4 regions of the Nonomuraea sp. 3-1Str genome follow, and region 4 is predicted to be linked to each of the others. Evidence: riboswitches for the same ligand, from Rfam matches in the RefSeq annotation. Region 4 holds a riboswitch; each other region holds the start of a gene.
The links. Region 4 has a riboswitch for cyclic di-AMP ahead of MTP10_RS25925 (hypothetical protein). Riboswitches for the same ligand answer to the same signal wherever they lie in the genome.

Region 1 (7,202 bases), on a different contig from region 4:
CGGCGACCACGGTCCCGGCCAGCCACGCGGGCACGGCCAGGAAGTTCGTCATGTAGTACAGCAGCAGCAGACCGGGCACGGCGTTGAACGTGGCCGTGCAGAACGAACCGACGCCGTAGCCGAGGCGCACACCCCTGGACACCGTGGGCACGCCCGAGGGCTTCGCGATCATGCCCTCATCTAAACCGAGCGAGCCCTTGTTCGGTAGGGCCCACTTCCACCGTGCCCGCCGAGCCGGAGGCGGCGCCCGTACGGCTAGTCGGTGACGCTCGCGCACACCACGTGCGCGCCGATCTCGATCATGCGGCGCTCGCTGCGCGCGTCGGCCACGCGGGCCATGAGGATCGGCGCCCCGCTGGCCGCGAACTGCGGCAGCCGGGCGCGCACCCCGCGGTGCAGGTCGCGCACGACGTCCTCGGCCGCCGACATGTGCACCTTCACGTGCAGCATGATGCCGGGGACGCCCGAGGCGGTGCGGGCCTCGGAGATCCAGACGTGGTGGACCAGCGGGTAGTCCATCAGCAGGTGCGCGATGGCGCGCCGCAGCGCGGGCAGGATGGGGTGCGTGCAGCGCCGGTAGCCGGGATCGACCTGCTGCATCGGGCCCGACAGGTGCGGGCGCGGCGCGGGGATCCACGGCATCTGCGGCGCCTCGGGAGCCGGCGGCGCCACCTGGGCGAGCGCGGGGGCACCGCGCGACACCATGGCCATGGCGCCGGTCGCGTAGGCGGCGGGGGCGGCGCCCGACAGGACGGGCGTCGGCCCGGTGCGCGTCGAGGTCAGGAACCGCTGGAGGTCGTCGATCGGCACGGCGGCCGCGGCCGGCCCGGCGGCGTCGATGACGATCTCCCGCACACCCGTGACGCGCTGGATGTCGAGAATGGTGTCGGCGTCGCAGGCCGACAGGGCATGGCAACCGCGGTGCCTGGCGTAGGTCCCAGGGCCGGTGTATCCGAGCAGGACCCGGTCGCCGGCCTGCGTGGTGCCCAGGACGACGGACCGGTCGGGTCGCACGGCCACCAGGACTCCGCCCTCGGCCAGGGCCGCGAGCAGGCGGTGCGGGGCACCATGCTGGACGAGCACGTCGGCGAGCGCAGGATTCCCGATGCTCATATGACGAACCATAGGTAGTGGGCCACGGCTTATCAGGCTAATGGCGAAGAAATCCCCCTATCAAGACAAAGATGGATGCGACGTGGATGACTTTGGCCGTCCGCGGGTAGGGCGGCGTCCGTCTCACATGCCGGGTCCCTCGTGAACGCGTTCACAAGCGCGGATACACTCTGTGGGACTCCGAGGGGCTCGCCGACGTGCCCCTAGCCCGCCGCTCGCCTTAAGGATCCATCCGTGACAAAGCCCGTCGTCCTGGTCGCAGAGGAGCTGTCCGAGGCCGGCCTCGCCGTGCTCGGCGCCGATTTCGAGGTCCGCCACACCGACGGCGCCGACCGCTCGCAGCTGCTGCCCGCGCTCGCCGACGTGGACGCGCTGATCGTCCGCTCCGCCACGCAGGTGGACGCCGAGGCGATCGCCGCCGCGCCCAAGCTGCGCGTCGTCGCCCGCGCCGGGGTGGGCCTCGACAACGTCGACGTCGAGGCGGCCACCAAGGCCGGAGTGATGGTCGTCAACGCGCCCACCTCCAACATCACCAGCGCCGCCGAGCAGACCATCGCCCTCATCCTGGCCAGCGCCCGCAACACGGCCCAGGCCCACGCCGCGCTGAAGAACGGCGAGTGGAAGCGGTCCAAGTACACCGGCGTCGAGCTCGACGAGAAGGTCGTCGGCATCCTGGGCCTCGGCAAGATCGGGCAGCTCGTGGCGCAGCGGCTCCAGCCGTTCGGCGTCGAGCTGATCGCCTACGACCCCTACCTGCCGCCGGCCCGCGCCGCGCAGATGGGCGTCAAGCTGCTCAGCCTCGAAGAGGTGCTCAAGCAGGCCGACTTCATCACCGTCCACCTGCCCAAGTCCAAGGAGACCGTCGGCCTCATCGGCGACAAGGAGCTGCACGAGGTCAAGCCCTCGGTGCGGATCGTCAACGTGGCCCGCGGCGGCATCGTCGACGAGGCGGCGCTCTACACCGCGATCAAGGAGGGTCGCGTGGCGGGCGCCGGCATCGACGTCTTCGCCAAGGAGCCCTGCACCGACAGCCCCCTGTTCGAGCTCGACCAGGTCGTCGTGACGCCGCACCTCGGCGCCTCCACGCACGAGGCCCAGGAGAAGGCCGGCACCCAGGTGGCGCGCAGCGTGAAGCTGGCGCTGGCGGGCGAGTTCGTGCCCGACGCGGTCAACGTCCAGGGCGGCGCCGTCGCCGAGGACGTCAAGCCGGGCCTGCCGCTCGCCGAGAAGCTCGGTCGCGTCTTCACCGCCCTGGCCGGCGAGGTGGCCACCAAGCTCGACGTCGAGGTGCGCGGCGAGATCGCCTCGCAGGACGTGCGGGTGCTGGAGCTGGCCGCGCTCAAGGGCGTCTTCACCGACGTGGTCGAGGACTCCGTGACGTACGTCAACGCGCCGCTGCTGGCCAAGGACCGCGGCGTCACGGTGGAGCTGGTGACCAGCTCCGAGAGCCCCGACTGGCGCAACGTCGTCACCGTGCGCGGCGTGCTGGCCGACGGCCGGCAGGTCTCCGTGTCCGGCACGCTGTCCGGCCCGCGGCAGATCACGAAGATCGTCGAGGTCAACGGCTACGAGATGGAGATCGAGCCGACCGAGCACCTTTCGTTCTTCACCTACACCGACCGGCCCGGCGTGGTCGGCGTCGTGGGCCGCCTCCTCGGCGAGCACGGCGTCAACATCGCCTCGATGCAGGTGGCCCGTGACGTCAAGGGCGGCAAGGCGCTGATCGCGCTGACCGTCGACACGGCCATCCCGGCCGACGTGGTCGAGCAGATCGTCGCCGAGATCGGCGCGGACAGCGGCCGCTCGGTCGACCTCGACGGCTGACGGACCGTCCCCTTCCCGAAGACCGCCGCCGGACAGCACCTGTCCGGCGGCGGTCGTTTTTGTCTCACGATGCGAGATATTAGGACGTCCTAGGAGACAGCCGGGAGACCGGAAGGTACATTGCTAGCAATGCGCCAGGTTCTCGTACTCATTACCTGCCGCGGCGGGGCCTGTTAGGGCAGGCCGGCGACCCGCCGCGGTGTGGCGTCGCGTCGGCCGTCAGTCCCATCGCCTGGTCCGTGTTCCCGTGCCGCGAGCTCATGCTCGGCCGGGATTCGACTCCCGTCTGTACGACGCCCCGCGAAACGAGATGAACCACATGTATGAGATGTACTCCTGGAACGGTGCCGAGGAGCGCGACGACGAGGCGGCCGAGGCCGTGCAGACCGCGCTGGACCGCCGCGACAACGGCGGCGCCCCGCAGGCCGCCGACCAGCGCTGACCTTCCCCGGCCGCTCCTGACTCGGCCGGCTGTTTCCTGACCCGGCCGGCCGGTCCCTGACCCTGTCCTGATCCCCGTCATGCCGGTGGGCCGGGCGCGAGCTCCGGCCGCGCCCGGCCCACCGGCAGTGGGTCACAGGACAGGTGTCACTTGATGGGCGTCACTTGATGGGTGTCACAGGATGGTGGCCGCGGGGATGTTGGCCGGGGCGGGGGTCTTGCGCTCGGCCTTCATGGCGGCCCACGCCTTGACGCCCTTGGGGTCGGGGCGGACGGCGCCGACGAAGGAGGCGCGGCGCCAGGCCGACAGGCGCTCCACCTTGACCACGTCACCCGTCTGCGGGGAGTGCACCATGTACCCGGGCTTGGAGATCATCCCGACGTGCCCGAGGTTGTGGAAGAAGACGAGGTCGCCGGGCTTGAGGTTCTTCCAGGAGATCTTCCGGGAGAACGCCCGGTACTGCTCCGCCGCGGTCCGGGGGAGCTGGATGCCGGCGTGCTGGTAGGCCTTCAAGGTCAGGCCGGAGCAGTCGTAGCCCTTGCGGGTGGTGCCGCCCCACACGTACGGGGTGCCGCGTTTGTCGAGGGCGAACTTGAGTGCCCGTTTCCAGGCGGGGAGAGGGGTCTTCTTGTCGCGGGCGGCTTGGACGTCCGCGGCGGTCAACATGACGATCGGCGAGGTCAGGCGGGCCGTCGTGGTCTCCTCCTTGGCGCTGCCCGGCAGCGAGGAGGACGCGTTCTGGAACGTTCCAGAAGTGATGGGGGGAAGGGGGGTGCTTTGCCGCGACGGCTGGGAGGAGGCGAGGGAGGCGCTGGCCGGGGCGGCGAGCGCGACCCCTGCGGTCGCGACGGCGGCGAGCATGGCGATGCGAGACACGAAGGTCCTTCCATACGGCCTACCGGGTTAGCTGACGGGCTCGGGCCTGGAAGTGGCCCTACGGCGGTGACCTGCCGATTCGCCCCGAAAAGGGGAATGGGTCCCCGGCTCCACGCAACTGCTGCGCGGATTCGGCTCGACGGACTCTAACGAAACGGTCAAACGACCGCAATACCTGGCAAAACGGATGTCCGGTACGTGAGATGGTGTGTTCGGCAGTCGAGACGAGCCGGTAGGGTACGGCCATGGATTCGCGCGACATTCGCCTGGCAGTGATCCCTGGGGACGGCATCGGCACCGAGGTCGTGACCGAAGGGCTCAAGGTGCTCGAAGCCGTCGGCACGAAGATCGAGGCCACCCACTACGATCTCGGCGCCGCCCGCTACCACCGCACCGGCGAGACCCTGCCCGACTCCGTCCTGGAGGAGCTGCGCGGCTACGACGCGATCCTGCTCGGCGCCGTCGGCGACCCCAGCGTGCCGCCGGGCATCCTGGAGCGCGACCTGCTGCTGCGCCTGCGCTTCGTCTTCGACCACTACGTCAACCTGCGCCCGGTCAAGCTCTACCCGGGAGTGGAGACGCCGCTGGCCCGCGCCGGCGCCGAGGACATCGACATGATCGTCATCCGCGAGGGCACCGAGGGCCTGTACGCGGGCACGGGCGGCGTGATGCGCGGCGGCACCCCGCACGAGATCGCCACCCAGGAGTCGCTCAACACCGCCCACGGCGTGGAGCGCGTGGTGCGCTACGCCTTCGCCAAGGCGCAGTCGAGGCCGCGCAAGAAGCTCACGCTCATCCACAAGACCAACGTGCTGACCTACGCCGGAGACCTCTGGCAGCGCACGGTCAACCGGGTGGCCGAGGAGTTCCCCGAGGTCACGACCGACTACAGTCACATCGACGCGGCCTCGATGTTCTTCGTCACGCAGCCCGAGCGGTTCGACGTGATCGTCACCGACAACCTCTTCGGTGACATCATCACCGACCTGGGCGCGGCGATCGCGGGCGGCATCGGCCTGGCCGCCAGCGGCAACATCAACCCCGAGCGCACCGCGCCCAGCATGTTCGAGCCGGTCCACGGCAGCGCGCCCGACATCGCGGGCCAGGGCAAGGCCGACCCGACCGCGACGATCCTGTCCGTCGCCATGCTCCTCGACCATCTCGGCCTGCACGCCGAGGCCACCAAGGTGGAGCAGGCCGTCGCCGACGACATCATCGAGCGGCTGAGCGGCGGGGCGAGCCGGACGACCGGCGAGATCGGTGACGACATCACCGCGCGAGTATCGGGCTAGGGCCGCCCCAGCTCCGTAAGCGCCTGGCGGTCCGAACCGGACCTGCCAGGCGCTTTTCGCATGTTCGGGGTCATACCATCCCAGTGACCCCTTGCCATCCCAAATAGCGAGACACTAGGAAGTACGTGGAGTGCCGGCGCGCAGTGCCGCCGGCATCACCGAGTCGTAGAGAGAAGGACCAATCGTCATGACCATCGCTCAGAAGCTCAGCTTCGACGTGCAGCTATCCGACCACGCTCGCACCGCGGCGGAGCGCGAGCAGGTACTGGCGAGTCCGGGCTTCGGGCAGACCTTCACCGACCACATGATCTCCATCCAGTACACCGAGGGCGAGGGCTGGCACGACGCGCGGCTCCAGCCGTACGGGCCGCTCTCCCTCGACCCGGCCACGGCGGTCTTCCACTACGCGCAGGAGCTGTTCGAGGGGCTCAAGGCGTACCGGCAGATCAACGGCTCCGTCGTGACGTTCCGGCCGTACGCCAACGCGGCCCGCTTCAACCAGTCGGCGGTGCGCATGGCGATGCCGGAGCTGCCCGAGGAGACGTTCGTCGAGTCGCTGGAGCAGCTCGTGCAGGCCGACCGCGAGTGGGTGCCGACCGCCGAGGGGCACAGCCTCTACCTGCGGCCCTTCATCATCGCCACCCAGGTCGGGCTGGGCGTCAACTACCCGTCGCGCACCTACACGTACATGGTGATCGCCTCGCCGGCGGCCTCGTACTTCAGCGGCGGCGTCAAGCCCGTCTCGGTGTGGCTGTCCACCGAGTACACCCGCGCCGCCCCCGGCGGCACCGGCTTCGCCAAGTGCGGCGGCAACTACGCCGCCGCGTTCGTCGCCCAGCGCCAGGCCGTGGAGAACGGCTGCGACCAGGTGGTGTGGCTCGACGCGGCCCAGCACGCGTACGTCGAGGAGATGGGCGGGATGAACCTGTTCTTCGTCATCGGCGGCAAGCTCGTCACTCCCTCCCTGACCGGCACCCTGCTGCCCGGCATCACCCGCGACTCGATCCTCGCGCTGGCCGACGACCTCGGCCTGGAGGCCGAGGAGCGCCTGGTCAGCGTCGAGGAGTGGCAGGAGGGGTGCGTGTCGGGCGAGGTCAGCGAGGTGTTCGCCTGCGGCACGGCGGCGGTCGTCACGCCGGTCGGCTCCGTCAAGGGCGCCGACCGCTCCTGGACGGTCGCCGACGGCACCCCCGGCCCCGTCACCCTGCGGGTCCGCGAGGAACTGCTCGGCATCCAGTACGGCTCCCGCCCCGACCAGCACGGCTGGATCCACAAGGTCCTCTAGCCCCCGCTCCCGCGCAGTCCTCTCCCGTGGCGGCGACGCGGCCCGTCTCCCGGCGGGCCGCGTCGCCGTGAAGCGGCCTCCCGGGATGCCCGGTTCGCGGCGTTCACAGGTGATTCCGGTAAGGTCGCCGCGACCGGATCGAGGGACGGGACGAATGACGAAGAGGGTGGCGGCCGTGCTGGCCGCCTTGGCGGTGCTGGCCGCGCTCGTGGTGTTCCAGACGAGCGGCGGCGACGGGTCGTCGCCGGGTGTGCGGCTGCTGCGGCAGGCCGACGGCAGCATGGTGCTGGCCGACACCAGTGCCACGGCGCCGGTGCTGGACCTGTACGAGGACTTCGACTGCCCGGTCTGCAAGGACCTGCACAGCAGG
Region 2 (7,202 bases), on a different contig from region 4:
GGTGCCGGCGGAGGTGCTGCCGGACACGGCGTTCCTGTCGGTCGTGCGCGAGGTGACGGCGACCGCGCCCGACATGCTCGACGCGCGGGCGATGATCCTCGGCCAGTACCTGTCCGCGCTCGACATCGTCACGCCCGAGGAGGAGGCGGCGCTGCACGAGAGCATGCTGCGCGCGCTGGCCGCCCGGGGGCACGAGACGGTCGTGTTCAAGCCGCACCCGTCGGCGGGCCGCGCGCACGCCCGCCTGCTGCGCCCCGCCGCCGAGCGGCTGGGGGTGCGGCTGGTGGTGGCGGACGAGAGCACGCCGGCGGAGGCGTGCTTCGCGGCGCTGCGGCCGGAGCTCGTGGTGGGATGCTTCTCGACGGGCCTGATCACGGCCCAGCGGTACTTCAGCCTGCCGGTCGCCTCCTACGGGACGGAGCTGGTGCTGGACCGGCTGAGCCCGTACGAGAACAGCAACCGGATCCCCGCCACCCTGGTCGACGCGCTGCTGCCCCGGCTGTCGGGGGACGGCTCGGTGCAGGCGCCGCCCGCCCTCGATCTGCCGGCGCTGGTGCGCGCGGTGGGTTACTGCATGCAGGCGGAGGCGTACCCGGAGCTGCGGCCGTCGGCGACGGTGTTCGACCCGCGGTACTTCAAGCGCAAGCGGCTGGAGACGCTCGGCCTGACCGGCCGCCCCACGGCCCTGGCCCGCCTGCGGCGCAAGCTCACCACCGCCCGGTGACGCACGCGCCCGCCGTCCGCTGACGCAACGGCGTGCGTCTACCGCCGTCCGCTGATGTAGCGGCGGACGCGGCGCCGGGCGCGGTAGCCGTAGCGCAGCACGGGCGGCGGCACCTCCAGCCGGAGCCGGGCGCGGCGGCGGGCGGCGGCGTGCTCCGGCCCGTCCAGCAGCGACCGGGCCGGAGTCTCCCGGCCGGCCGCCTGCGCGGCCAGCAGGCCCGTCCAGTCGTCCAGCCCCGCCGGGTGGAAGTAGTTGGCCGCGCACCACTCGGGGTCGGCGGCCCGGAAGTCGCCCTCCGCGAGCTGGTCCAGCGTCCCGAGCAGCCCGCTCCCCTCGAACACCAGGTTGATCATCTCGGCGCTCACCCCGAAGTCGGAGAGCACCAGCGACGGCACTCCCTGGGCGACCGCCTCCAGCGCGGCCGTCGAGCTGACCGTGACGAACCCGGCCGCCCGCTCCAGGTGCTCGTGCATGGGCCCGGCCGCGAAGGACAGCCGCCCCGGCTCGCCCATCTCGCGCCAGAGCCGCTGGTAGTGGTGGCGCTCGCGGTGCGTCTGCCGCTCGCCCTCCAGGGCGCGCAGCTTCACCACCACGTCCAGGTCGGGCCGCCGCTCGGCCAGCCGCGCCAGGGCGGCCAGCACCTGCTCCCGCTCCGCCCGCTCCCACGGCACCTTGGCCTGGGTGGCGAACACCACCCGGTTCCCGCCGCCCCCGGCGCGGCCGGGACGCAGGAACGGCAGCCGGGCCAGCCCGATCGCCCCTCCCCCGCCGAGCCGCGCCGCGATCTCCCCGAACTCGGCCACCTCGCGCCGGCTGTGCAGCACGAACAGGTCGCAGCCGCTGCGGAAGAGCCACGCCTTCTCGGTGGCGGGCACGGAGATGCCGGGCAGCCCGGTCGCGAACACGGGCCGGGGCCGCAGCCCGCTCAGCACCTCGGCGACCAGCACGTCCACGACCGGGCCGGTGCAGGCGACGAGGATCACGTCCGGCCGGCTGCGCTCCGCCTCGCGCCGTAGGGCGCGGGCCGACAGCACGGGGGGCGCGGGCCGCCCGTGCACCGCCGCGGCGATCTGCTCCGGCGAGGGCGCGATCGGCGTACGCACCACCACGAGGTCCGTTTCACAGCCGGCCGGCAGGTCGCCGAGCAGGCAGGCCGCCCACTTCAGGTACGAGTCGGAGTCGGCGACCGCCAGCACTCTCACCCGGTCACTCCTGTCAGATGCGATCGCAGGGCGGGGGCCGCCCCGCTGGTCCACCAGTCGTCCGGCACGGCCACCGGCTCCACCGCGACTCCGCGCGGGCCGAGCAGGACCCGCAGCGAGGCGATGGCGGTCGAGGGCAGGCTGAGCACCCGCTGCCCGGCGTCGAGGCCGCGCAGCGTCAGCTCGGCCGGCGCTCCGACGTCGTGCACGGTGATGCCGGGCCGTTCCCGGATCAGCGCCACGTCCGCGGGATCCTCGCGCCGGTGCGGGTAGTAGGCGAGCGGCTCCGCGCCGGCCAGGTCGGTGAGCCAGCGCAGGTAGCGGTCGCGGCGCACCAGGCCGTTGCGCACCAGGGACGTGCCGAGCACCACGGTGCGCTCGGCCGGTCCGGGCTCGGTGGGCGGCTGGGAGCGCAGCCAGGCGAAGTCATGGCGGACGAGGTCGAACCCGGCGTCGCGGACCGACTGTTCGAGCTCCTCGGTGACCGGCAGGGCGGTGAAGACGGTCACCCGGCCGGCGCGCAGCCTGAGCGCGGCGGCCAGCCCCAGCACGGCGCGCAGCCGTCCCGGGTGGGCGCGGGCCCGCAGCAGCGGACGGTACGGACCCGCCGCCAGCAGCTCCAGCAACCGGAGCGTGGCCAGGCCGTCGTCCACGACGACCAGCCGGCCGGGGCGGGAGGTGAGCCAGCGCAGCTGCACCTTGCCGGAGAAGGCGTCGCCGGCGGCGTTCATCCGGCGCGGCAGCTTCTCGGACGGCTCGGCCAGCTCCAGGCCCTCGGGCAGCGACAGGCGGCGCAGCTCGCGGCGGGTGGCCTTCAGCGCGCGCTGCCCGGCGCGGGGCACGACGGCGGTGGCGGGGCCGAGCAGGCCGGCGTGGTGCGCCTCGACGGCGCAGAGCATCTGGAGGGGTGACTCCACCCAGGCCGACGCCCGCTCCGCCACCCCTGCTCTCCCCACTCCGGGCTGATGCCGGCTTCGCTCCGGGTCGCCTGCGACCGCACGACGCGCTCACCGTAATCCGGCCCCCTGACGGCGCGGGGAACGCCGCGTGAACAATGGAGGCCATGAACTCGCTCCATCTCACCAGTGACGGCGTCTCGATCCCCCAGCTCGGGTTCGGCGTCTGGCAAGTACCCGCCGACGAGGCCGAGCGGGCCGTGACGACCGCTCTGGAGGCCGGTTACCGGCACGTCGACACCGCCAGGATCTACGGCAACGAGGAGGGCGTGGGCCGGGCGGTGCGCGCCTCCGATCTGCCGCGCGAGGAGGTGTTCGTCACCACGAAGCTGTGGAACGACGACCACCACCGCGCCGAGCGGGCCCTGGACGAGAGCCTGGCGCGGCTCGGCCTGGACCACGTCGACCTCTATCTCATCCACTGGCCCGCGCCGAAGCAGGACGCCTACGTGGGCGCCTGGCGGGCGCTGGAGAAGGCGCACCGCGACGGGCGGGCCCGGGCCATCGGTGTGTCCAACTTCACGGTGGAGGCGCTCACCCGGCTCATGGACGAGACCGGGATCACGCCGTCGATCAACCAGATCGAGCTGCACCCGTGGCTCCAGCAGCACGAGCTGCGGGCCTTCCACGAGGCCAACGGCATCCTCACCGAGGCGTGGAGCCCGCTCGGCCAGGGCCGGGGCCTGCTGGAGGAGCCGGCGTTCCAGACGCTGGCCGCCAAGCACGGGCGCACCCCGGCGCAGGTCGTGCTGCGCTGGCACATCCAGCTCGGCAACGTGACGATCCCCAAGTCGGTCACGCCGTCCCGCATCCGGGAGAACATCGACGTGTTCGACTTCGTCCTGGACGACGAGGACCTGGCGGCTATCGGGGCACTCAACGCCAATCGCCGCCTTGGGCCCGATCCCGCCACATTTGGGTAAAAAAGCTATGATCCCTCGCCATGAGGGATCTCGCATGGGGCATCGCGGCGACAGGCGGCATCGCACGGACCGTGGGCGCGGTCATCGCCGCGGAGACCGGCATGCGAGTGGCGGCCGTCGGCTCGCGTGACCTGGGCCGCGCCGCCGCGCTGGCCGCGGAGCTGGGCGCCGAGTCGGCGTACGGCTCCTACGCGGAGCTGTGCGCCGACCCGGCCGTCGACGCCGTGTACGTGGCCACGCCCCACGCCCAGCACCTGGCGGTGGCCGAGGCGGCCATCGCGGCGGGCAAGGCCGTGCTGTGCGAGAAGCCGCTGGCCGCCTCGCTCGCCGACGCCGAGCGCATGGTGCGCCTGGCCCGCGAGGCCGGGGTCTTCCTGATGGAAGCGATGTGGATGCGGTTCAACCCGCTCATCCGGCGGGTGGCCGCCGACCCGCGCTTCGGCGAGATCCGCTCGGTGCAGGCCAGTTTTGGCTTCGCTTTGCCGTTCGACCCGGCCCACCGGCTGTGGGCTCCGGAGCTGGGCGGCGGGGCCCTGCTGGACCTGGGGATCTACCCGTTCGGGCTGGCCCAGCTGCTGCTCGGGGCGCCGTCGGAGGTGCGGATGACGGGCTGCCTGGCGCCGTCCGGCGTGGACGCGGAGGCGGGCGGCGTGCTCGTCTACCCCGGCGGGAGGCGGGCGCTGGTGGAGGCCTCGCTGCTCGCCTCGTTCCCCAACAGCGCCTACGTGGTGGGCGCGGGGATGCGGGCCGAGATCCAGGCGCCGTTCTGGGCCCCGAACCGCGTCGTGCTCAGCGGAGCGTCGATGGCGACGGAGGTCCACGACCTCGACCCGGCCGACAACGGATACGCGGGGGAGCTGCGCGAGGTACGGGACGCCCTGGCCGAGGGACGGACCGAAAGCGAGATCATGCCACTGGACGAAAGCCTTGCCATGATGGGGCTTCTGGAGGAGGCACGATCTCAGCTCTCCTAGCTGGGCATTTATCCACTTGTAATCCTCTTGCCGGATGTATTACCTTAAATCCTGTTCGTCGGCTTACGTCCGGTTTGCCCGTTCGTTGCCGGCCTGTCGCACAGATCATCACAGGACCCCCCTGTGACCGCTGAATCCGCCTGAGCGCGGAACCGGGGACCCACTTCTCTTGGGGTGAATCGGCACTCCCCTGTGCCGTAGGGCAGCTTCCACGCCCGAACCCGTCAGCTAACCCGGTAAGCGGCATGGAAGCAAGGAGCATCCCTTCTCGATGGCCAAGCACCGTCTCATCCGTGCCCTCACGCCCGGAACGATCCGCGCCACCCTCGGCGCGACCATCATCGCCTCGGCCGCCTTCGGCGCCGTCGCGCCGGCCAACGCGGACACCCCCGAGCACGTGGGGCCGGCCTCCAACTCGTCCGTCAGCCAGACCGTCAACAAGCAGGCCGTGTCCGGCTCCCAGTACGGCCGGGTCAACGTGACCGCGCAGAAGGTCCTCGACGTGGCCCGCGCCCAGGTCGGCACCTCCGAGAACGCCTACGGCGGCGGCACCAAGTTCCAGCAGTGGTACGCGAAGTCGCAGCGCGCGCTGGAGACCGTCAAGCGTGACGGCGGCTCGCCGCAGTCCTACCTCAACGCCGCGTGGTGCTCGATGTTCGTCTCCTGGGTCGGCGAGCAGACCGGCGCCCGCCCGCAGGTCGGCTGGGACGCCTACACCGTGGCCCACGCCCGCTGGTTCGCCCAGAACCACCGCTGGGGCAGCACGGCCAAGCCCGGCGCCGTCGTCTTCTTCTCCTGGAGCGGCAGCAAGGACCTGGACGACATCAACCACGTCGGGTTCGTCGTCAAGGACAACGGCAACGGCACGATCTCCACGATCGAGGGCAACACCGGCAACGGCCGCGTCGAGCAGCGCGTCCGGCCGACCTCCCAGGTCGTCGGCTACGGCTACCCGAACTACGCCGGCTGACCCGGTCCCCCGACCACTCCCCCACCTCTCCCCAGAGGGAGCGAGCGCGCGCCTTCCCCCGGCGCGCGCTCGCTCGCGTTCCGGGAGGATTCCCCCGTACGCCTGACCGTCCCGCCCGGTCCCACAGCGGGTTGTCCGTTCGTGTGGCGTTAACGGGACGGATGGTATGGGAGCGCTCCCAGCGACCTTTTCGCGCTGTTTAGGCCCCTAAATCCGCTTTCACAGCGACAAATACGGCCCGAGGTAACGGTTGCGTTTCGGGCCGTTGACGACCCCCACGCCATGAGGGCACTCTTTGTGGGAGCGCTCCCAAGACCTTCCCATCGCGGCCTCACGCCGCGATGCACCTCCCACATTCACCACCCAGAGGGGTTCCGAATGAAGAACCACAAGCGCTTGGTCATGACCGGAGCCGCGATGACGGCCCTGCTGGCCATCGCGGCGTGCAGCAGCGGCGGTGGCGGCACCACCCCGGCGGGCTCGCAGAGCAGCGCGGCGGCAGAGCCGGTCACGATCAACGTGCACACCTTCGGCGGCGGCGAGAACTTCGGCTACGACGAGGCCGTCAAGAAGTGGAACGCCGAGCACCCGAACATCCAGATCAAGTACACGAACCTCACCGACCGGTTCGAGGACGTGTACCTGCCGCAGCTGCTCCAGCGTCTCCAGGCGGGGGCAGGCGCCGGAGACGTGGTCGGCATCGACGAGGGCGCGATGGGCCTCATGGCGGCCCGTCCGCAGTTCTTCACCGACCTCGGCCAGTACGGCCTGGACAGCCGCAAGGCGGACTTCCCGGCGGCCAAGTGGGAAGCGGGCCTCAACGCGGACGGCAAGCTGTTCGCGCTGGGCACGGACATGGGCGGCATGACCATGTGCTACCGCAAGGACCTGTTCAAGAAGGCGGGCCTGCCCACCGACCGCGAGGAGGTCGGCAAGCTCTGGCCGGACTGGAACGCGTTCCTGGAGACCGGCAAGAAGTTCGAGGCCGCCAAGACGGGCGCGAAGTTCATGGACGGCCCGAACACGATCTACAACGTGATCCTCTTCCAGGAGGCGCCGAAGAACGGCAACCTCTCCTACTTCGACAAGAGCAACAAGCTCGTCATCGAGTCCAACCCGGCCGTCAAGACCTCCTTCGACTGGGTGACCACCTTCAGCAAGGCGGGCATGACCGCCAAGCTGCAGGCGTGGAGCCCGGCGTGGGACAAGGCCATCAAGGGCGGCGGCTTCGCCACCATGGGCTGCCCGTCGTGGATGCTCGGCGTGATCGAGGGCAAGGCCGGCGAGTCCAACAAGGGCAACTGGGACGTCGCGGCGGTGCCGGGCGGCACGGGCAACTGGGGCGGCTCCTGGCTCGCGGTGCCCAAGCAGACCAAGCACCCCAAGGAAGCCGCCGAGGTCGTGAACTACCTCACCGGCAAGGAGGGCCACATCGCGGCCTTCAAGGAGGCCG
Region 3 (7,202 bases), on a different contig from region 4:
AGAGCTCGCCCTCCTTGGTCAGGGTTAGCGCGAGTATGAAGCCATCGGATGGCGACATGGCGTTGACGCCAATAGCGCCCGGCTTGCCAGAAGCGGTGATGCGGTGGCCTTGGGCCTGCCAATGAGCGCTGATCTGCTGTGAGAGGGCAATCTGTTCCCCCTTGGGGACGTCACGCAACCAGTAGGCCCGGCCGACGACCACCTTCCCTTGAGGCTGATCGCCGCTGAGGCAGGTGTGCGGCGGCACCGAGCTCTCGATCAGCTCCAGTCGTGGAGGAGGACTGACGGCTCCTGCCGTATCACGGACGAGTTGCTCGACGCGGGCGACGGCCTCGGATTGGCTCAGAGCGGGGTGGTTCACGGCGCATCCCGATAGCGAGAGTGTCAGCAAGGTGAGAGCGAAGCGAAGCACATGGATCACCTGTCCGATGGGTGGCCCAGTTCGGGCAACAGCAGTTGTGGCTGCGGATTCAGCGGTGCGGGGTACACGAGATCGTCGTATTGGCCGTTGATGATCCGCCCCATGTTCTGCAACGAAACGGAATATGGCTGCCAGTAGCTGCTGTGCGCCGAGGTGAAGACCTCTCTGCCCACGGGGAGACGTTGAGCACCGAAAGAGGCGTCACCTGGGTCTGCGCCGAAGCGACCGAGCGCGGCGACTGGGTCATTGCCGGCCTCTCCTACCCAGACGTGCTCCGCTTCGAGGCCGAGTTGCCGGACATGATCCACTCCAACTCCAGGGCTGCCGATGAGGATGACGTCATCGGCGAACCGCCCCGGGCGCAGAACGGCGGCGCGACCGGTCGTCAATGACCCGTAACTGTGACCCACAACAACCGTCCGAGCCCTGTTGGACGGTGTGTGGGCAGCGTGAAGCCCGTCGAGGAAGGAGGCGAGTTTCTTGCCGCCCTCGGCGGCGGCCGAAGAAAAGGCGACGGATCGGACTGGATCGATCAACCCTGGATCGAGCTGTGGGGCGTCATAGCCGAGCCACGTGATAGAGGCAACGGTGCTGCTGCCGCTGTTATAAGAGGCCTGCTGCCACAACGCCCGGGACCGTTCCAGATCCCCCCGTGCGGCGTCCAGTCCCGACGTGAGCCCCGACACAGACGTGACCGTGATGTCCGCCGTGTCCGGATCGCCCCAGGAGACGACGAGCCGCCCCTGACCCGTCACGTCGAACGCCAGCAGCAGCGGCGCCGGATGTCCCGCCACCGGGTGGAGCTGAGACTCGATGAGGTCGATGCGCCGCAGCCGGGCGGCGATGCGTTCCCAGCCGCCCAGCAGGCCCGGGTCCGCGAGCCGGCCGAGGTCGGCCGTGGCCGTCTCCAGCTCCCGCTCCAGCCGGGTCCGCTCCTCGGCCAGCCCGCGGCGGTTGGCCCGGTCCCGGACCGTCGCCGGCAGGCCGTTCAGCAGCCCGGACCACCGGAGCGTCACCAGGCGTTCCCGTGCCTCGGGCGGCAGCGTGTGCCACCACGCGGCGACCCGCGCCGCCAGGCCCGCGTCGGTCCCGTTCTCCTGGACGGTCAGCAGCCGCGTCACCGCGTGCTCCTCGCCCGCCGCGATGCGCGCCAGCAGGCGCTCCGCGCCGCCCGGGTCGGGGGCGTGGCCGCCGAACAGCCCGTACGCCGCCAGCCCCGCCGGCAGCGTCGGGCCGGGCACTGTCTGGCGGATCAGGTTGAGGCGGCGCCGCAGGTCGTCGCCGTGGGCGGCGGCCCAGGTGGCGATGCGGCGGAGTTCGTGGCCGGGCTCGGCGGGCAGGCCGGGGGCGGACAGCTCGGCGGCGAGGCGCGCCCCGGCGACCGGCAGCGTCTGTGCGGCGTGGCCCAAGGACGCCACCAGGGCGGTCATGGCGACCTGCTCGATGCCCTGGAAGCGGCCCGGGGCGGGGGCCAGAGCCGCGACGGACGTGGTCAGCGCGGGAACGGTCGGTGCCGGTCCGCCGTGCCGTACGACGAGGAGGGCGAGCGCGTGCAGCGCGTCCGCGAGCGAGGACTGGAGGCGGGCCCGGTGGCGGGCCAGGTCCGCCGCGAAGGCGGGGGCGCCGCCGCCGACCCAGGCGTGGGCGTGCGCGAGCCGGGCCGCCGGGTCGAGGCCGGCGTGATGGCCCGCCGCGAGTGCCGCCGCCCGCCCGTACGCGGCCAGTGCCGCCGCCGCCCGCTCGTACGCCGCGAGCGCCGCCGCGCTGTGATCCGCCATGACGCGGCCAAGAATGCCAGGGCAGCCCGTGGGCCTTCAGGCGTTCGGCGACTCCTCCGGGTATCGGGGTATGCGGCATGAATCTCCGGTGGGGCGGGGTAGTGAAGTGTTCATGGCTTGTCGGATCAGTGAGTTGGTGCTGGATTGTCGCGACCCCGAGCGGCTGGCGGCGTTCTGGTGTGAAGTGCTTGGGTTCGTGGTGATAAACCGGGATGAGGGGAGCGTGGAGATCGGGCCGGGGGAGACCGGGTTCGGGGGGCTGCAGCCGACCCTCGTGTTCAATCCGTCCGACGATCCGAGGCCCGGGAAGCTCCCGCTGCACATCGACGTGAACCCGACCGATCGCGACCAGGCCGCCGAGCTGGAGAGGCTGCTCGCGGCGGGGGCCCGGCCGGCGGACGTGGGGCAGACCGGCGAGGAGTCGTGGCACGTGCTGGCCGACCCGGAGGGCAACGAGTTCTGCCTCCTCCGCATGAGGCTGGACGACTGAGCTCGCTGCCGCTCGCCGGTGCGCGCGAGTGGGCGGCGGTTGGTGGTCAGCTGCGGTCGCCGAGCAGGCGGAGGAGCAGCCGGGGCTCGCCCGGCCAGGCGTCCAGCAGCACCTCGCGGGGCACCTGCCGGGCGGCGTACCGCAGGGCCAGGGCGACCACCACGATGTCGTCCAGCGGCCCGATGACCGGCAGGAACTCCGGGATCAGGTCGATCGGGCTGGCCACCCACACACCCGCGATCACGATCGCGATCTTCGCCCGGCGCGGCACCGCGGGGTTGCTCCGGAGCCTGCGGACGGCGGTCAGGCAGTCGGGGATGAACGCGGCGAGGTCCCGCGCGAGCCCGGGCGGCAAGCGGCGCGCCAGCAGGACGAGCACACCCCACGTGGCCGCCACGCACACGACGGTGACCGCCAGCCCGATCAACCAGCCACGCACGACGTTCCGCCCTCTTTCGAGCCGTGGCGATCACCGCCCGGCCTCCGCACGACCTCACATCACTGTACGGCGACTCCCCGGCACGCCCGCCCCCGTCCGCACACCCGACGGGTCCACGTGCCCGCCCGCGACCGTCCGCCACCGGGCCCACGTGCCCGCCCGACGACCGTCCGCCACCGCGTCCACGTGCCCGCCTCGTGCGTGGCACCCGCGCCCCGGGCGCCGGACCACAAGCGTCACCCCCGGCTGGCGAAACCGGTAGGGTCGCCTTCCTCTTTCGGTCGCCCCAGGGGGAGGATGGTCCGCATGAACACGCGACCACTCGGACAAACCGCCGTCAGCTCCATCGGTCTCGGCGCGATGCCCATGTCGGTGGCCGGGCACATGCCCGACGAGGCCCAGTCGATCCGGACGATCCACGCGGCGCTCGACGCCGGCGTGACGCTGATCGACACGGCCGACGCCTACACGCCCGCGTCCGACGAGGTGGGTCACAACGAGCGGCTGGTCGCCAAGGCGCTCGCGAGCTGGGGCGGTGACGGCGACGCGGTGCTGGTGGCGACCAAGGGCGGTCACACGCGGCCCCCGGACGGCGGCTGGGCCGTGGACGGACGACCGTCGTACCTGGTCGAGGCGTGCGAGCGGTCCCTGAAGGCCCTGGGCGTGGAGGCGATCGGCCTCTACCAGCACCACCGGCCCGACCCGGCCGTGCCGTACGAGGAGACGATCGGCGCGCTGCGCGACCTGCTCGACGCCGGCAAGATCCGGATGGCGGGCATCTCCAACGCGAACCCGCGCCAGATCAGGATCGCCTACGACATCCTCGGCGGCCGGCTGGCGAGTGTGCAGAACCAGTACTCGCCCGCGTTCCGCTCCAGCGAGCCCGAGGTGGACCTGTGCGAGGAGCTGGGCGTGGCGTTCCTGCCGTGGTCGCCGCTGGGCGGGATCAGCGCGGCGGGGCGGCTCGGCGGCGCGCACGAGGGGTTCGCCAGGGTGGCCGAGCAGCGCGGGGTGTCTCCGCAGCGGGTCTGCCTGGCCTGGGAGCTGGCGCGCAGCCCGGTCGTGGTCCCGATCCCGGGGGCGAGCCGGCCGGAGAGCATCCTCGACTCGGTGGCGGCGGCGGACCTGGTCCTGACCTCCGAGGAGCTCGCCGCTCTCGGCGGCTGAGGAGGCCCGCCGGTTTCGCGCGGCGGGTTCGGGCGTGCGAAGCTTTGAATGTCCCCAACACCAGGAGGTCCTCATGACGGAAACACCGGAGCCGGAAGCCAGCGAAGCAACTCCCGAGGACGAGTTGAAGCGCAAGTTCCGTGAGGCGCTGGAGCGCAAGCGTGCCCGGCAGGCCGACTCGGGCGCTGGTGGCAGGGGCGGCGACGCTTCCAAGATTCACGGCGCTCACGGACCGGCCGCCAGCAAGCGTTCCTTCCGGCGCAAGAGCGGAGGCTGAGGCGTCCGGAGCACGGGCTGAGACCTGGTTTCCTGGAGGGGTACGGCATGCCGTACCCCTCTTTTTCTTTGCCTGAAAGGTAGATCTTCGCCCGATTTATGGGCTTACCTTTGCTTTTGTCCGGTTTGCTGGCTAGAGTCAAGCGCATTCCGGTCAGTGACCTAGCCCTTCGAGAGGAAGCGGCGGCTGACCGGCGCCGAATCCCGCACCGCGCGGGAACCGGGGACCCACTTCTGGGGTGAATCCGGCCGCACCTGGCCGGTAGGGCATCTCCACGTCCGAACCCGTCAGCTAACCCGGTAGGCGAGATGGAGAGGACAAGACTTCATGCGCTACCGCGTACCCCCGGACGGGGCAGTGTCACCAGCCGCCTCCTGAGCGGCACCCGTTCCCCCTGACCTTCTCTCGCGCTCTCGCGTAGCGCCCGTTCGGCGTTCTGCCCGGCTACGCGTCCCCATCTCTTCGGAGCGCGCCCCTCTGTACCCCCACGTAAAGGACTTTTTCAACACATGTCCGAACGACTTGGCATGCGTTCCTTCAGCCTCTTCACGGCGGCCGTACTCGGCGCGCTCACCATCGGCGCCGGCACCACGGCCGCGCACGCCGACACCGACGAAGGCCGGCAGGTTCTCCTCAAGGGCTCGACCACCGCCTCCTACTTCTGGGACGACTCCTCCGGCCGCGCCGGTGACACCGGCCTGCCGGCCAGCGGCAAGCCCATGCAGAAGGGTCTGGCAGCCAGCCCCAGCTGGCCGCTCATGACCGAGGGCTACGTCATGTACAAGGGCAAGAAGGCCCCCTTCTTCGTCGGGGACCGCGGCCCGGGCGTGCCCTCCAGCAGCGGCGTCATGCTCGACCTCGACGCCAAGACCTTCGCCCAGCTCACCGGCGGCCGCTTCAACTCCAGCACGCTCGGTGTGGACGGTGTCGGCGGCCAGGGCCACATCAAGGTGAGCTACGTCATCACCAAGTGGGGCAACGGCGCGGGCAAGAAGAACCACCCGGTCGCCTTCTCCACCGGTGCCTGGCGTCGCGTCGACCACAACCCGGCCAAGCCGCCGGTGCTGGCCGAGGACAAGTCCACCACTCCGGAGGAGTCCGGCGCCGGATCCGCGGGCAAGGGCACCTCCGTCTCGTCCCGTGACAAGGACGACGCAGGCGTGGTGAACGCCTCCGAGACCACCACCCGCACCGAGGCCCGCGACGCCGCCTCCGGCGACGAGGGTCTGAGCACCTCGGCCAGCCTCGCCCTGGTGGGCGTGGCCGCGGTCGGCGGCGGCCTGTACCTCGGCCGCGACCGCCTGCGCAAGCTCGTCCAGCGCTGACCGCCCGGCCCGCATGCCGCCCCCTCAGGCGGCACACGGGCCGGCACCCGACCATCGGCCGGGTCCGGACGCCACCCCGTCCGGTCCGGCCTCCCCCGGGGGCCTGCCTGCCTCTCCATCCAGGCCCCCACCTCGCCACCCCGTTCCGGAACCGCCGCCGCCCCGGCGGTTCCGGGACGGGGTGCGCGCATTTCCGCGCACACGGGTCCCCGCGTGGGGGCTTTACCGGCCCGCGATCCGAATGTCATTCTGTTTCTCGTGACCATGCGAGCGAAGGCCAACGGCATCGAGATCGCCTACGACAGCTTCGGCACGGCCGGGGGCCGTCCCCTCCTCCTCGTCATGGGCCTCGGCGCCCAGCTCATCCACTGGGACGACGACCTGTGCCACCTCCTCGCCGAGCAGGGGCACCACGTCGTCCGCTTCGACAACCGCGACGCGGGCCTGTCGACGCACCTGCACGACCTCGGCCAGCCCGTGCTCGGGGGCCCGGCGCCGTACCTGCTGGACGACATGGCCGACGACGTCGCCGGGCTGATGGACGCGCTCGGCTGGAGCGCCGCCCACGTGGTGGGCGCCTCGATGGGCGGCATGATCGCCCAGACGCTGGCCATCCGGCATCCCGGCCGGGTGCTCACGCTCACCTCCATCATGTCCACGCCCGGCTCGCGGGTCGCCCCTCCCACGCCGGCGGCGAGCGCGGTGCTGCTGGCCACGCCGCCCGCCGGGCGCGAGGAGGTGGTCGCGCGGGCCCAGGACGCCTGGGAGGTGATCGGCTCACCCGGCTTCGAGCCGGACCGCGCGCGCATCGCGGACGTGGCCGCCCGCGCGTTCGACCGCTGCTTCGACCCGCCGGGCACCGCACGCCAGCTCGCGGCCATCATGGCCTCCGGCGACCGCACCGAACGGCTGCGCCGGCTCGACGTGCCGGCGCTCGTGGTCCACGGCGAAGCCGACCAGCTCGTCCCCCTCGCGGGCGGCCGGGCCACCGCCGAGGCCATCCCCGGCGCCAGGCTGCTGACCTTCCCCGGCATGGGCCACGACCTGCCGCGTCCGCTCTGGCCGGACCTCGTCGCCGCGATCGCCAAGCTGACCGCCGGATGACCCCGCCGGCGCCGCCCGGCTAGACGTCCAACTTCTCCTCGATGGAGCGGAGCTGGTGCCTGGCCATCGCCAGGTTGGCCCGGGCCCGGTCCAGGGCCAGGTAGAGGAACAGGCCCTTGCCGCCGCGCCCGCTGATGGGCCGGATGATGTGGTACTGCGAGCCGAGCGTGATCAGGATGTCCTCGATCGTGTCCTTGAGCC
Region 4 (7,202 bases):
TGAGGTGCTCGGGCCGTTGGAGCCCGGCGGGACCGGCAAGGTGCTGCCGGCGCTGTGGGACAGCGGCGCGGACCGGGCCTACCGCCTGCCGTACGAGGACCTGCCCGTGGGAGGGGTGCTGCTGCTCGACGGGACGTTGCTCCTGGGGCGGGGGCTGCCGGCGGAGCTGAGCGTGCATCTGTGGCTGTCGGAGGCGGCGCTGGCGCGCGGCACCGGCGAGGACGAGCGCTGGCGGCTGCCCGCCTATGCCCGCTACGAGCGCGAGGCGCGGCCCCGGGCGAGCGCCGACGTCGTCGTACGGGTGGACAGACCCGGACGGCCGGCGATCGAGGACCCCGGCTGAACCGTGGACCCGGCTGAAGGAGCTCCAGGTGATCCGGCGCGTGACCTGGTGAGATGGGCGGGACCGGCGCAGACTGGAACGGTGATCCCTGGCCACTGGTACAACATCGTCCCGGACCTGCCCGCGCCCCCGCCTCCGCCGCTGCACCCGGCGACCCGGCAGCCCGTGGGCCCGGACGACCTCGCGCCGCTGTTCCCGATGGAGCTGATCGGCCAGGAGGTGAGCGGCGAGCGGTTCGTCGCCGTCCCGCGGGAGGTGCTGGACGTCTACCGGCTGTGGCGGCCGACGCCGCTGCTGCGGGCGCGCCGGCTGGAGCAGGCGCTCGGCACCCCGGCTCGGATCTACTACAAGTACGAGGGCGGCTCCCCCGCCGGGTCGCACAAGCCGAACACCGCCGTGCCGCAGGCGTACTACAACGCCCGCGAAGGCGTGCGGAAGCTCACCACCGAGACCGGCGCCGGGCAGTGGGGCAGCGCGCTGGCGTTCGCGTGCGCGCAGTTCGGGCTGGAGTGCGAGGTCTGGATGGTGCGGGCCTCCTACGACCAGAAGCCGTACCGGCGCTCGCTCATGCAGGTGTACGGCGCGACGGTCCACGCCAGCCCGTCGCCCGTGACCAAGGCCGGGGCCAGGGTGCTCGCCGAGACGCCCGGCTCGTCCGGCAGCCTGGGCATCGCGATCAGCGAGGCGGTCGAGGTGGCCGGCTCCGGCGAGGACGTCCGGTACGCGCTCGGCTCGGTGCTGAACCATGTGCTGCTGCACCAGACCGTGATCGGCGAGGAGGCGCTCCAGCAGATGGAGGAGACGCCCGACGTGATCATCGGCTGCACCGGCGGCGGCTCCAACTTCGCGGGACTCGTCTTCCCGTTCCTGCGCGAGAAGCTGGCCGGCCGGATCGACCCGGTGATCAGGGCCGTCGAGCCGGCCGCGTGCCCGTCGTTGACCAGAGGTGTGTACGCCTACGACTTCGGCGACACGGCGGGGTTCACGCCGCTGCTCAAGATGCACACCCTGGGCCACGACTTCGTGCCGGACCCGATCCACGCGGGTGGCCTGCGCTATCACGGCATGTCGCCGCTGCTGTCGCACATGTACGAGCTGGGGATGTTCGAGGCGGTCAGCAAGTCGCAGAGCGAGTGCTTCGAGGCCGGTGTCCGCTTCGCCCGTACCGAGGGGATCCTGCCCGCGCCCGAGCCGACGCACGCGCTGGCCGAGACGATCGCCGAGGCGCTGCGCTGCAAGGAGAGCGGCGAGGAGAAGGTGATCCTGACGGCGCTGTGCGGTCACGGTCACTTCGACCTGGCCGCGTACGACCGTTACCTGTCGGGGGCGATGGAGGACTTCGCGCTTCCGCAGGAACGCATCGACGAGGCCCTCGCCCACCTGCCCGGCTGACCCGACCGCGCCGTCCCGGTCGCCGCGGTCCCGCCGGCCGGGCGGGCGTCAGCGCGCCGTGGGACGCTTGCCGTGGTTGGCCTTCTTCTTCCTGCGGGCCTTGCCCTTGCGACTGCGCCTGGCCATACGAGCCTCCCTGTGAAAGCGACGAGCTCTGGTGTGACGTGCGTCTCCAACGTCTCCCGCCGGCGCTTCCGGCACAAGGGTGAGACCGGTCAACATTCCCCAACACTGGCATGTCATAATTTGGTGGAATCTGTTGGAAGGAGCGCGGGCTTGCTGGCACAGCAGCGACAGCAGACCATCCTCGAGCGCGTGCGCAGCAGCGGCGGCGTCCGGGTGGCGGACCTCGTGCGCGAGCTCGGCGTCTCCGACATGACGATCCGCCGCGACCTGGAGGTCCTCGCCGAGCGCGGCCTGCTGGCCAAGGTCCACGGCGGCGCGACGGCGCTGGACCAGGGGTCCACGGAGGAGCCGGGCTTCACCGCCAAGTCGGCCCGGCAGCAGCACGAGAAGGAGGCCATCGCGCGTGCCGCCGCCGAGCTCGTACGGCCGGGCACCGCGGTCGCGCTGTCGGCCGGCACCACGACGTGGTCGCTGGCCCACCATCTGACGGGCGTGCCCGAGCTGACGGTCATCACGAACTCCGTGCCGGTCGCCGACGTCTTCCACCGCAACCCGCGCCCCGACCGCACGGTCGTGCTGACCGGGGGCGTCCGCACTCCTTCCGACGCGCTGGTGGGCCCGGTGGCGGTGGCCGCGATCCGCCGGCTGCACGTGGACACGCTGTTCCTCGGGGTGCACGGCATGAGCGTGCGGGCCGGGTTCACCACGCCGAACCTGCTGGAGGCGGAGACCGACAGGGAGCTGGTGGCCGCGGCGCACCGGCTGGTGGTCCCGGCGGACCACACGAAGTGGAACACGATCGGCATCAGCACGATCGCCGAGCTGGCCGAGGCCGACGTCGTCATCACCGACGCGGGGCTGCCCGAGGACGCACGCACCGAGCTGGCCGACCGGGCCGGACAACTGATCATCGCTGAGGGGTAGTCGTGAAGCGCACCATCACCCATCTGGCCGACGGCCGGGAGCTGATCTACTTCGACCGGAGCGACGACGCCGACCGCGGCGCGATCGACCGCCGGCCGCTCAATCCGCGACCGGTGGCCTCCGAGCTGCGTTACGACCCGCTGACCGAGGAGTGGATCGCGGTCGCGGGGCACCGGCAGACGCGCACCTTCATGCCTCCTGCGGACGAGTGCCCGCTGTGCCCGTCGACGGACACGCGGGCCTCGGAGATCCCGGCGCGCGACTATGACGTGGTGGTCTTCGAGAACCGTTTCCCCTCCTTCTCCACGAATCTCGGGACTTATCAGGATGTGGGGGGCCTGAGCGAGGTTCGTCCGGGGGTGGGACGGTGCGAGGTGGTGTGCTTCACCTCGGAGCACTCCTCCTCGTTCTCCCGCCTGTCCGACGCGCAGGTCGAGCTGGTGATGGAGGCCTGGGCCGACCGTACGGCCGAGCTGTCCGCGATCGACGGCGTCGAGCAGGTCTTCTGCTTCGAGAACCGGGGCGAGGAGATCGGCATCACGCTGACCCACCCGCACGGGCAGATCTACGCCTACCCATACGTCACGCCGCGCACGAAGCTCCAGCTCGGCGCGGCCGCGCGGCACGCGGCCCGGCAGGGGGGCAACCTGTTCGCGGACGTGCTGGCGGCCGAGCGCGCCGCCGGGACCCGGGTCGTGGCCGCCAACGAGCTGTGGACGGCCTTCGTCCCGGCCGCGGCCCGGTGGCCGTTCGAGGTGCACGTCTATCCGCACCGGCAGGTCCCCGACCTCGCCGCGCTGTCGGAGGAGGAGCGCGCCGCGTTCGCGCCGCTCTACACCTCGGTGCTGCGGGCTCTGGACGGGATGTTCGGCGTCGCCATGCCGTACGTCTCGGCCTGGCACCAGGCTCCGGTACGGCAGGACCGGGAGCTGGGGTACCTGCACCTGGAGCTGTTCAGCATCAGGCGGGCGCCCGGGAAGCTGAAGTACCTGGCGGGGTCGGAGTCGGCGATGGGCGCGTTCGTCAACGACGTGCTCCCCGAGGAGGCGGCCCGGCTGCTCCGATCACAGATTGATCACTGATTGATCTCCGATTGGAGTCGCATGACCTCCGCTTTACTACTAGTATCCCTTCGGTACCGGCCGTAACAGCTGGTACACGCCTAATCCCGGGCGCGTCGCTCGGGAGCCGGGGACCCACCGCATCTGGGGTGAATCCACTTCGGTGGTAGGGACCTCCCATCCCGAACCCGTCAGCTAACCCGGCCGGCAGAGGGAGAGGAATACTCCGTGGCGTCCGCGTCCCCCACGCGCCTTGCCATCAACTTCGTCATCGGCGTCGTGATCGCCACCGCCGGCTTCGGCGCGGCCACCGCGACCGCCGCGCCCAAACCCAGCGAGTCCGAGCTGCGCGCCGAGCTGAAGAAACTGAACGGCAAGGTCGACAAGCTCATCGAGAGCTACAACCTCAAGCGGGTCGAGCTGGCCAAGGCCCAGCAGGCGGCCGGCACGGCCGGCAAGCGGCTCGCCGCCGCCGAGCAGGCGGTCGCCACGGCCGAGCGCCGGGTCACCGAGATCGCGCAGCTGCGTTACCAGAACGGCGACCCGGCCGTCCTCGGCTTCATGCTTCCCAACAGCGCCGCCGGCGCGGCCGTCCTGGAGCAGATGACCCGCGACCAGCAGACGGTCGTGGCGGGCGTCGCCAAGGCCCGCGACGAGAAGAAGCGGGCGGCCGACGAGGCCGCCGCCCTGGCCACCCGGATCAGCACCGAGACGGCGGACGTCGCCAAGCGGCGCGACGAGGCCCAGGACGTCATCGACGACATCGAGAAGAAGCTCAAGGATCTCGTGCCGGTCAGCACCGGCCGCCGCTCCGACGGCACCTGGGCGCCCGAGCTGCCGTCGGGCACCGACAACATCACCCCCCGCACCCAGGCGATGCGCGCGCTGGTCCAGAAGAACTTCTCCCTGCCGTTCACGGTCGGCTGCTTCCGCTCGGGGTCGAGCGGCGAGCACCCGCTGGGCCGGGCGTGCGACTTCATGATGAGTTCGGGCGGCACCATGCCCAGCGCCGCCAACCAGGCCCTCGGCGACCGCCTCGCGGCCTGGGCGTTGGCGAACAAGGCGAAGCTGGGCGTGAAGTACGTGATCTGGCGGCAGCGCATCAACCAGGGCTCCGGATGGAGCGCCATGTCGGACCGCGGCAGCATCACCGAGAACCACTTCGACCACGTCCACATCTCGATGAACTGATAAGGAGACGAATAGCATCTGATGAGCTATTCGCGCTCTTGAAGAAGGCGTTTCAGCTGGCCGTCGGTCTGTGAGGGCGGCGTCCGCCGAGGTCATCCTGTGCGTTGGCGGGTGGCCAGCTGCCTGCCACTTCTCCGGACGCCGGACGGGATCCCGCATCAGATGCGATGCATGTCGCATCTGATGCGAGGTGGTGTTTGGGGTGAAACGGGTCTCGGTGGAGGGTGCCGCACATCTGGTGCTCGCGGACGGCGTGGTGCCGTTGCACCCGCAGTTGAGCTGCCCGGATCTCACGTGCTAAGAGCCGGGCCCGCCGGCCGGAACGGGAGCCGGTCGCGGCGCGGCCGTCGCCCTTGCCCTGACGTGGATGCCGCCGACCCTGGCCAGCATCGTCGACACGTTGAGCAGGATGATCGCCGCCTTCAGCGCGTTCGCTCCCACGTCGTGCGCCGCCATCCAGCGGCCCAGTTCTGGACCGAACACGTGCGTCGCGCCGTACGAGAAGGCGACCTTCGTCAGGGTGATGGCGACCCAGGCGGTCACGTAGGCAAGCCCGGCCCTGGAGTACACGGCCTGCTTGTCCGGCACGTACTCGAACCGCATGAACGAGACCGCGGCCAGTCCCATCGCCAGGCCGAGCACGGTGGCCGCGGCTTCGAGCAGCAGCCCGGTGCCCGACAGCTCGAAGCCGTCGAAGAAGATCGGAACCAGCGCCGCCGCCCCTGCCACAGGGCGCAGGAGCCGGAACAGCCCCACCTTCCGCCGGCCGATGTCGCTTTCGATGGCGATCGCGAAGATGATCAGGTTGAGGAGGAATACGCTCACATCGCTCATGGCAGACGACGGTAGGTCGCAGGGCCGGGGCCGATCGTCAAGCCGGAGGTTGGTTCGCGTCAACCCGTGGGTTGAGAGTCGGAGGCGATCCCCCGCCGGTAGGCGTAACGGACGGCCTGCGCGCGGTCCCGCGCCCCGATCTTCGCGAAGATGCGGTTGATGTGCGTTTTCACCGTGGCCTCGCTCACGCGCAGCCGCTGCACGATCTCCCGGTTGGACAGCCCCGCCGCGACCAGCTTGAGCACGTCCAGCTCGCGGTTCGTCAACCCGTCCGGAGGCTCGGGGGACGGAGCGGCGTCGAAGAGCGACTCGCGGACCCGCTTGGTGAGCAGGCTGCGTCCCTCAGCGGCGGCGGCCACCGCCTGGTAGATGTCCTCGCGTGAGGCGTCCTTGGTCAGGTAGCTGAGCGCGCCCGCGCGCAACGCCGCCGCGATCTCCCGCTGATCGGAGTAGGTGGTGAGCACGACCACGCCGGTCCGCGGGTGTTCACGACCGATCCACCGGATGGCCTCGACGCCGTCGAGTTCGGGCATGCGCAGGTCCATCAGCACCACGTCGGGACGGTGCGCCGCCACGGCCGCGACCGCGTCCGCGCCGGTGCCCGCCGTCGCGACCACCTCCACGTCGGGCAGCAGGCCGAGCAGGACCGCCAGTCCGTCGCGGACGACCGGGTGGTCGTCGGCCACGACCACCTTGATCACAGCGGGATCCGCACGTCGACGTGCCACTCCTCTCCCTTGGGGGCCGCGCTCAGCGTCCCGCCCAGCCGCTCCGCCCGTTCCCTGAGCCCGCGCAGCCCGAAGCCGGAGCCGACCGGCGCGGCAGGGCCCTGGCTGACAACGCTCAGCGTGGCGTGTGTGCCGTAAGCGAGGCGTATGCGCACGGGGCTTCCCGGCGCGTGCTTGCGTGCGTTCGTGAGCGCCTCCTGCACACCCCGATACAGCGTCAGGGCGACGTCGGCGGACAGCTCCGCGGATGCCGCCTCCATCTCCAGCTCCGCGGGCTTGCCGGCACGGTCGGCGTAGGCCGTGGCCAGGCCGGTCAGCAGCTCCTCCAGTGGCAGTGCCTCGTCCCGCAGCGCGAGAATGGCGCGCCTGGTCTCCACCAGCCCCTCGTCGGCCAGTTCCTGCGCCCGCCGGAGGAAGACTCTGATCCGCTCGTCCTCCGCCCCCTCCTCCACCAGCGCGTCCACCACCTTGAGCTGCACCGAGAGCGCCGACAGCGCGTGCGCCTGGATGTCGTGGATCTCCCTGGCGATTCGCGAACGCTCGGCCAGCGCCGCCGCCCTGGCCCGCTCCTGCGCCGCCCGTTCGGCGTTGCCCAGGAGCAGC

Region 1: another riboswitch for cyclic di-AMP. It lies ahead of MTP10_RS09930 (C40 family peptidase); the one in region 4 lies ahead of MTP10_RS25925 (hypothetical protein).
Region 2: another riboswitch for cyclic di-AMP. It lies ahead of MTP10_RS24575 (CHAP domain-containing protein); the one in region 4 lies ahead of MTP10_RS25925 (hypothetical protein).
Region 3: another riboswitch for cyclic di-AMP. It lies ahead of MTP10_RS30350 (hypothetical protein); the one in region 4 lies ahead of MTP10_RS25925 (hypothetical protein).

What each region holds. Positions count from the first base shown of each region.
Region 1 is NZ_JALHBK010000004.1:245,822-253,023, forward strand. Features, by position in the region: gene MTP10_RS09910 (MFS transporter) at 1-172, opposite strand, end outside; gene MTP10_RS09915 (hypothetical protein) at 256-1,113, opposite strand; gene serA (phosphoglycerate dehydrogenase) at 1,348-2,937, shown strand; gene MTP10_RS09925 (hypothetical protein) at 3,257-3,379, shown strand; gene MTP10_RS09930 (C40 family peptidase) at 3,554-4,255, opposite strand; cyclic di-AMP (ydaO/yuaA leader) riboswitch at 4,257-4,402, opposite strand; gene MTP10_RS09935 (3-isopropylmalate dehydrogenase) at 4,501-5,547, shown strand; gene MTP10_RS09940 (branched-chain amino acid aminotransferase) at 5,735-6,832, shown strand; gene MTP10_RS09945 (thioredoxin domain-containing protein) at 6,987-7,202, shown strand, end outside.
Region 2 is NZ_JALHBK010000016.1:35,618-42,819, reverse strand. Features, by position in the region: gene MTP10_RS24600 (alpha-2,8-polysialyltransferase family protein) at 1-724, shown strand, start outside; gene MTP10_RS24595 (DUF6716 putative glycosyltransferase) at 763-1,926, opposite strand; gene MTP10_RS24590 (hypothetical protein) at 1,923-2,867, opposite strand; gene MTP10_RS24585 (aldo/keto reductase) at 2,990-3,805, shown strand; gene MTP10_RS24580 (Gfo/Idh/MocA family oxidoreductase) at 3,826-4,779, shown strand; cyclic di-AMP (ydaO/yuaA leader) riboswitch at 4,898-5,037, shown strand; gene MTP10_RS24575 (CHAP domain-containing protein) at 5,051-5,749, shown strand; gene MTP10_RS24570 (ABC transporter substrate-binding protein) at 6,128-7,202, shown strand, end outside.
Region 3 is NZ_JALHBK010000023.1:144,622-151,823, forward strand. Features, by position in the region: gene MTP10_RS30320 (hypothetical protein) at 1-361, opposite strand, end outside; gene MTP10_RS30325 (alpha/beta hydrolase) at 418-2,199, opposite strand; gene MTP10_RS30330 (VOC family protein) at 2,312-2,689, shown strand; gene MTP10_RS30335 (DUF1232 domain-containing protein) at 2,736-3,128, opposite strand; gene MTP10_RS30340 (aldo/keto reductase) at 3,435-4,295, shown strand; gene MTP10_RS30345 (DUF5302 domain-containing protein) at 4,369-4,572, shown strand; cyclic di-AMP (ydaO/yuaA leader) riboswitch at 4,757-4,893, shown strand; gene MTP10_RS30350 (hypothetical protein) at 5,082-5,897, shown strand; gene MTP10_RS30355 (alpha/beta hydrolase) at 6,162-7,001, shown strand; gene MTP10_RS30360 (hypothetical protein) at 7,021-7,202, opposite strand, start outside.
Region 4 is NZ_JALHBK010000017.1:151,010-158,211, reverse strand. Features, by position in the region: gene MTP10_RS25945 (uridine kinase) at 1-343, shown strand, start outside; gene MTP10_RS25940 (TrpB-like pyridoxal phosphate-dependent enzyme) at 425-1,735, shown strand; gene MTP10_RS25935 (DeoR/GlpR family DNA-binding transcription regulator) at 2,012-2,785, shown strand; gene galT (galactose-1-phosphate uridylyltransferase) at 2,788-3,867, shown strand; cyclic di-AMP (ydaO/yuaA leader) riboswitch at 3,935-4,070, shown strand; gene MTP10_RS25925 (hypothetical protein) at 4,075-5,037, shown strand; gene MTP10_RS25920 (hypothetical protein) at 5,335-5,871, opposite strand; gene MTP10_RS25915 (response regulator transcription factor) at 5,931-6,572, opposite strand; gene MTP10_RS25910 (histidine kinase) at 6,569-7,202, opposite strand, start outside.